DNA from 2 places in the uncultured Salinibacterium sp. genome. Region 2 is predicted to be linked to the other one. Evidence: predicted binding sites of a transcription regulator. Region 2 holds the regulator's gene; the other holds the start of a gene.

Region 1 (3,407 bases), 720 kb from region 2:
GACTGCAGCAGAGTTGGATGCCCGATTGCCCATTACCAGCGAACGCGACCTTCTTGTTGCGCTGCTCGCCTTCGTGCGCGACGGTGTCGGAGGGGAACGCTTCGTCGCCTCCTCCGACATCGTTGAGCAGTTCGCGGCGCGTTTCTCCACCGAGATCACGCTCGGTGGCACGTGTGTGCGGGCAGCCATCGCGATGGAGGCGCTCAATATCCCGGCAACTGTGCACCTCGTCAGCATCGATGACAACGTGCGTCGCTTATTGCCGGAGAGTACGCGCTATATTTCGAGCGCGCAGGAAGACTCTCTCGACCCCCACCTCATCGTGCAGTTTGGCGAGGGTGCGAGTGTCGTCGCAGGCGATATCGCAATCCGTTCCCCGCACCCCAACCGTGTGATCTTCACCAACGACCCGCCCAATCGCGAACTCCGCCTCAGCGATGAGCTAGGCGCAGAACTCTCTAACACTGACGTTTTCATGTTCTCGGGTTTCAATGTGATTCAAGAACCGGGAGTACTCACCCAGCGGTTGACGAGCATCCGCCGGCACATGAATCACCTTCCCGACAGCGCCATCGTCTTCTACGAAGACGCTGGTTACCACGTACCTGAACTCAGCATCCGTGTGCGCGATGCCCTCATCGACATTATTGACGTGTACAGCATGAATGAAGACGAAATGCAGGCCTACCTCGGCCGACGTGTTGAGCTTCTGGATGCCCATCAATTGCACCTCGACCTCGTTCAACTCCACGCTCTTATCCCCGCGCGCGTGCTTGTCGTGCACACGAAGTACTGGTCAATCGCTCTCGGAGATCGACCGCACAACTACGCACACGCCCTGCGCGGCGGTGTCGTGATGGCAAGCACGCGGTATGTGTATGGCGATGGTTTCACCGCTGCCGACTACGCGCGGGTCGAAGCCTTCCCCACGAGCACTGCCGGCACCGCTGTTGCCCTCGAGCTCGCGGCCACATTCGGAGCAAGCGCCGTGACCGTTCCCGGTCTACAACTCGACACCCTGACCCCCACCACTATCGGTTTGGGCGACACTTTTGTGGGCGGGTTCGTCGCGGCGCTTGCTCGCTAACTGCTTTCCTGAGGAGCGTACGTTCTCAGCGAACGTGAAGGCAAAAAACTTGGCACTCGCAGGGTCAGAGTGCTAATTTTTCATTGTTGAGTCAAAGGGACTCAACTTTGAGAAAGGGGTTTCCCATGACACAGTCATTTGATCCTTTTGCCGAACTTGAGCGGCTCACTACAGCAGCCCAGTCCCGCGTCGGCACCCAGCCCATGCCCGTGGATCTCTACCGCCAGGCCGACGAGTACGTCCTCAGCGCCGACCTCCCGGGAGTAGACCCCGGCTCCGTTGACGTTGACGTTGACGGCCAGCTCCTGACGATTCGCGCTGAACGCACCGCAGGCGAACGCGAAGGAGCCAAGTGGCTCTCGCAAGAGCGTCGTTATGGTTCGTACCTGCGCCAGTTCAGCATTGGTGCCGGCATCGACCGCGAAAACATCAGCGCCAGCTACGACAATGGTGTGCTCAGCGTGATCATCCCGGTTTCAGAAAAAGCGAAGCCTCGCAAAATCGAGGTCAGCACTAACTCGGCGAACCAGGCACGTGCAACCGAAACTGCCGCGGTCGCGAGCTAGTTCAACCGAGAGAGTCGGCGTTTCCAGCCGACAGAGCAACGAGGGCGGATGCTTCACGCATCCGCCCTCGTTGCTTAAGAAACCTGCATCCGCAGCCCTACAGCGCTCGCAATCGCGGAGCAATGTCGCGCTCGAAGAGTTCGAGGAAACGACGCTGGTCGCCGCCGGGCGCATGGAATACAAGATGGTTGAGTCCGGCATCCACATACTGCCGAATTTCTTCAACGATCTTGTCGGGATCGTTGCCCACGATCCACCGTGACGCGATCTGCTCGATCGGCAAGGCATCAGCAGCACGTTCCATCTCGACAGGGTCGGTGATGTCATGCTTTTGTTCTTTGGAGAGCGCAAGTGGCGCCCAGAAACGTGTGTTCTCAAGGGCGAGTTCGGCATCGGTATCGTAGGAGAGCTTGATCTCGATCATCCGGTCGATGTCTTCGAAACTGCGGCCAGCCTTGGCCGCACCCTCCTTGACGCCAGGAATGAGCGCGTCGTTATAGAGTTCCATGCCCTTGCCCGAGGTGCAGATAAAGCCGTCGCCAGCACGCCCCGCATAGCGAGCCACCATCGGGCCACCGGCAGCAATGTACACCGGGATCGGCTCGTCGGGGCGGTCATAAATGCTTGCGCCGTGGGTGGAGTAGTACTCGCCGTCAAAAGACACACGGTCTGAGGTCCAGAGCTCACGCATGAGGCGAACCGATTCGCGCAAGCGAGCGAAGCGCTCCTTGAACTCGGGCCAATCTTGCTCGCCGGCACCACGGAATCCGGTGGCGATCTCGTTGAGCGCCTCGCCGGTTCCCACGCCAAGCATGACGCGCCCCGGGTAAAGGCAGCCCATCGTCGCAAACGCCTGAGCAAGCACGGCAGGGTTGTAACGGAACGTTGGAGTCATCACGCTCGTGCCGATGCGAATCGTGCTCGTGCGCTCCCCCACGGCCGCCATCCAGCTCAACGAAAACGGTGCATGACCGCCTTCGTGACGCCACGGCTGAAAGTGGTCACTGACGGAAACACTCTCCATGCCGTGCGCTTCGGCCGCGACTGCGATCTCTACGAGTTCACGTGGGGCGAATTGTTCAGCTGACGCTTTGTATCCGAGAGTGAGAGTCATAACTCCATTGTGCCGGTGTTATTCGCGAGGCGCCTGTAAAAAATCAGAAACGGCGCGCGGAACATAGGGGGCAACATCTCCGCCGAGTGCGGCAACTTGGCGGACCAGTGAACTCGAGACGTGCGCGTGCGCCGGATTCGGCAGCATGAAGATCGTCTCGACGGCAGCAAGATCTCGGTTGACAATCGCCATGGGCGTTTCGTAGGCGACATCCACTTGAGACCGGATGCCCTTCACAATCACACTCGCACCGACCTCTGTGCAGTAGTCGACAAGCAAGCCCATGCTCCAACTCGTGACCCGGATGTTGCCGACGAGCCTGGCATCCGCCACCGCTTGCTCAATGAGCGAGACGCGCTGCGCTATGGGTAACAGGGCAGTTTTGCCGGGATTATGCACGACAAGAACGTGCACCTCGTCAAACGTTTTTGCTGCCCGCTCAATCACGTCTAAGTGGCCCAGGGTGACAGGGTCAAACGACCCAGGAACAACAGCGATCCGACTCATGCCTCCACGATAGTGGCTCAACCTTGCTCGCCGAGTGAGAGTTCGCTGTGCGGGGAATGTGCACTCGCCCAACCACGTGCCCTGCTCGCCGATATCGACCCTAGTTCTTGCCCAGGAACGCTTCGGAGCTCTC
Region 2 (3,407 bases):
TCTTGATGACCTCGACCGTGCCGACAAGCACGGCGACATCATTGAGGGATCGCCTTTGGCACTGGTCGCTCAGAAGATCAACTCCAGCTTCGAGCGGTTTGGGCTGCGCAAGATCGGTGAAAAGGGCGAAGCGTTCGATCCCGCTTTTCACGAGGCCGTTGTGCACTTGAACGACCCGGATGCAACCGAGAACACGATCGCCGACGTCATCGAGCCTGGCTACATTCTTGGTGAGCGCGTTGTGCGTGCCGCGAAGGTTGCAGTCTCTGGCCCTACTGAATAAGTCGGGGGTGGCGTGTAGTGGCTAGCCAAGATTGGTTCGATAAGGACTTTTATGCAGTGCTCGGTGTATCAAAGGATGTCTCCGAAGCTGATTTGAAGAAGACCTATCGCAAACTCGCGCGCCAGTTCCACCCGGACTCCAACCCGGGTGATCCGAAAGCTGAGGCGCGTTTCAAGGAAATCAGCGAAGCACATTCCGTGCTTTCTGATCCTGAAATGCGTCGCGAATACGATCAGGTTCGTGCCATGGGCTCGGGCGCCCGCTTCCAAGCGGGCGGCCAAGCCGGCGGCTTCGAAGATGTCTTTGGTGGCATGTTCGGTGGCGGCGGTCAGAGTTACGGCGGCGGTCAGTCGAGCGCGAGCTTCGAAGATCTCCTCGGTGGCATGTTCGGTGGGCCGGGCGGCCCTGGCGGCGGTCCCGGCTTCCGGGGTGGCCCCGCCAAGGGCCGTGACCTGGCGGCGAACACAACGCTCGACTTCGCGACAGCGATCAACGGCGAAACGATCAAGCTCCAACCAGCAGGCGGTCGTCCGATGAACGTCAAGGTTCCTGCGGGAGTCAGCGACGGTCAGAAGATCCGCCTCAAAGGTAAAGGTGAGCCGAGCCCCAATGGCGGCCCGGCTGGCGACTTGGTTTTGACGGTGACCGTGCGTAAGCATCCGGTATTCGAACGAGACGGCAACAACATTCGTGTTGTTGTCCCCGTCACGTTTGTGGAAGCAGTGCTCGGCGCCACCATCGAGGTTCCCACGCTCGGTGGCGCTCCCGTGAAACTGAAGGTTGCCCCTGGCACCCCGAGCGGGCGAGTATTGCGGGTAAAGGGTCGCGGAGTCGCGACAGCGAAAGCAACGGGAGACCTGCTTGCCGAAGTGCAAGTGGCGGTGCCCAACCGCATCCCGGAAGCTGCGCTTGCGCACCTCGAGGCCTTTGCAGAAGCGATGCCCGCAGAAAACCCGCGGGACGAACTGATTGCCAGAGCCAGGAGCTAATAACCATGGATGAGTTCACGCCCGCCTTCGCTATTGCCGTTGCGGCAGAGTTGGCAGGCATGCATCCGCAGACGCTGCGACAGTACGACCGTCTGGGTCTCGTGTCTCCCACGAGAACCAGCGGTCGGTCGCGGCGTTACTCTATGCGCGACGTTATGCAGTTGCGTGAAATTGCGGCGCTCAGCGCCGAAGGCCTCAACCTCGAAGGCATCAAGCGGATTCTCGATCTAGAAAACACGGTGACGGAGCTCAGCTCGCGCGTTCGCGAACTCGAAGCGGCGCTCGCCGACGAGCTTCTCGCCAGGCCGGGTCGCCGCGTCTTCGCCGCTGGTCAAGCGGGCGAAGTGATCTCCCTCAAGGCCGGAACGAGAGCCGAACGCACCGACCAGGTCGTGCTCTGGCGGCCGTTCGTTCGCCGCGATAACCAGCTGCCACGCTAATGACAAGGCCATCGCGTGAGCTCCCAGCAACCCCGCGAAAGGCGCGCTGATGTTCCGTGAAGCACCACCGCTCGGCGGCCCAGCCATTCTTCGACAACGCTGGAGCGAAGTCTCGTTTCTGCACTGGAAAGTAGACCCCGCGCTCGTCGCACCGTTCATGCCAGCAGGCTGCCGCCCGGATACCCTCAACGGCAGCACGTGGGTGGGGCTCATAGCTTTTCAGATGTCGCACAGTTCCTTCTTCGGTGGGCCCCGCATCCCGTGGCTCGGTGATTTTCCCGAAGTCAACGTGCGGCTCTATTCTGTCGATGACAAGGGCCGGCGAGGCGTTGTTTTTCTGTCCCTCGAGGCATCGCACCTGATTCCAGTACTCACCGCCAGAGCAGCTTTTGGGCTGCCCTATCAGTGGGCATCGATGAAGATCGGGCAGCGAGAAGGACAGGTTGCCTACAAGACGAAACGGCATGGCCGGCCGGATGCGGCATCCCACATCATTGTGCGTCCCGTGGACGATCCGGCGGCGAGCGTTGCGCTCGCGGCTGACCCGCTTGCGACGTTTCTGACTGCGCGGTGGGCGTTTCACGAGACCTACCGTGGACGCACTATCTACTGTCGCAACCACCACGAGCCGTGGCCCTTGCAGCCCGCTGAACTGGTGCACCTTGACGACGGGCTGCTGGCGGAGGCCGGGTTTGAGGGCCTCGCTGACCGCGCGCCGGATTCGGTCATGTACGCGAGCGATGTCACGACGACGTTCGCTACTCCCCAGCGACCTCTCCAAATTTCGAGGCCAATTGTGCGCCCGGTGTGGACGTCTGAGCGTTCTTCCTAGGGTCATTCAGCAATATGCCCAAGTCGCATAGACAATTTTGGGCAATATGGTCTCATCAGCACAAATGAGCATTGCCTCTTTGCTGACACAGGGACATGATGAGTAACCACAACGTCATATAGGCACAACACGATTGAAACGATGAACCCTGAGAATGATGGCACGGGGATAGTTCCCGTGAGCGCGTCATTCTCTCGGCTTTTCGCCGCAGACAACGACGCCACATAACGCAGGAGGCACCATGACGACAGTTCGCGCAGCGATCACTCAAACCACGTGGACAGGCGACAAGGAGTCGATGATCCAGAAGCACGAGCAATTCGCTCGGGATGCCAAAGAGCAGGGCGCTCAAGTCATTTGCTTCCAAGAATTGTTTTACGGCCCGTATTTTGGAATCACCGAAGACAAAAAGTATTACGCCTACGCCGAGCCCGCTGATGGCCCCATCGTGCAGCGTTTTCAAGCACTCGCCAAAGAACTCGACATGGTCATGATCTTGCCAATCTACGAAGAGGCCATGACCGGGGTTTACTACAACACCGCAGTGGTCGTGGACTCCGACGGCACCAACCTCGGTTCGTACCGTAAGCACCACATTCCTCATCTCGACCGGTTCTGGGAGAAGTTCTACTTCCGTCCCGGCAACATGGGGTACCCCGTTTTCAATACCGCGGTTGGCCCCATCGGCCTCTACATTTGCTACGACCGACACTTCCCCGAGGGCTGGCGCGAACTTGGTCTCAACGGTGCCGAGATTGTGTTCAACCCGAACGCCACCAAGCCCGGGCTCTCCAATCGTCTCTGGGAGGTCGAAGGCCCCGCCGCTGCGGTCGCCAATGGCTACTTTGTGCTTCAGCCCAACC

The links. The regulator HspR, encoded in region 2, represses chaperone genes until heat shock. The targets are predictions, from matches to a motif close to AAGTTGAGTCNNNNNGACTCAACTT.
Region 1: a site for HspR is predicted at 1,171-1,195, ahead of AACZ26_RS05475 (Hsp20/alpha crystallin family protein). Genes of this name have one in related genera too.

The regions. Positions count from the first base shown of each region.
Region 1 is NZ_CAXBBH010000001.1:1,111,289-1,114,695, reverse strand. Features, by position in the region: gene AACZ26_RS05480 (ADP-dependent glucokinase/phosphofructokinase) at 1-1,087, shown strand, start outside; gene AACZ26_RS05475 (Hsp20/alpha crystallin family protein) at 1,213-1,653, shown strand; gene fgd (glucose-6-phosphate dehydrogenase (coenzyme-F420)) at 1,751-2,767, opposite strand; gene coaD (pantetheine-phosphate adenylyltransferase) at 2,786-3,274, opposite strand; gene AACZ26_RS05460 (ATP-dependent DNA helicase RecG) at 3,375-3,407, opposite strand, start outside.
Region 2 is NZ_CAXBBH010000001.1:386,568-389,974, forward strand. Features, by position in the region: gene AACZ26_RS01865 (nucleotide exchange factor GrpE) at 1-283, shown strand, start outside; gene AACZ26_RS01870 (DnaJ C-terminal domain-containing protein) at 301-1,272, shown strand; gene AACZ26_RS01875 (heat shock protein transcriptional repressor HspR) at 1,278-1,712, shown strand; gene AACZ26_RS01880 (DUF2071 domain-containing protein) at 1,762-2,544, shown strand; gene AACZ26_RS01885 (nitrilase-related carbon-nitrogen hydrolase) at 2,786-3,407, shown strand, end outside.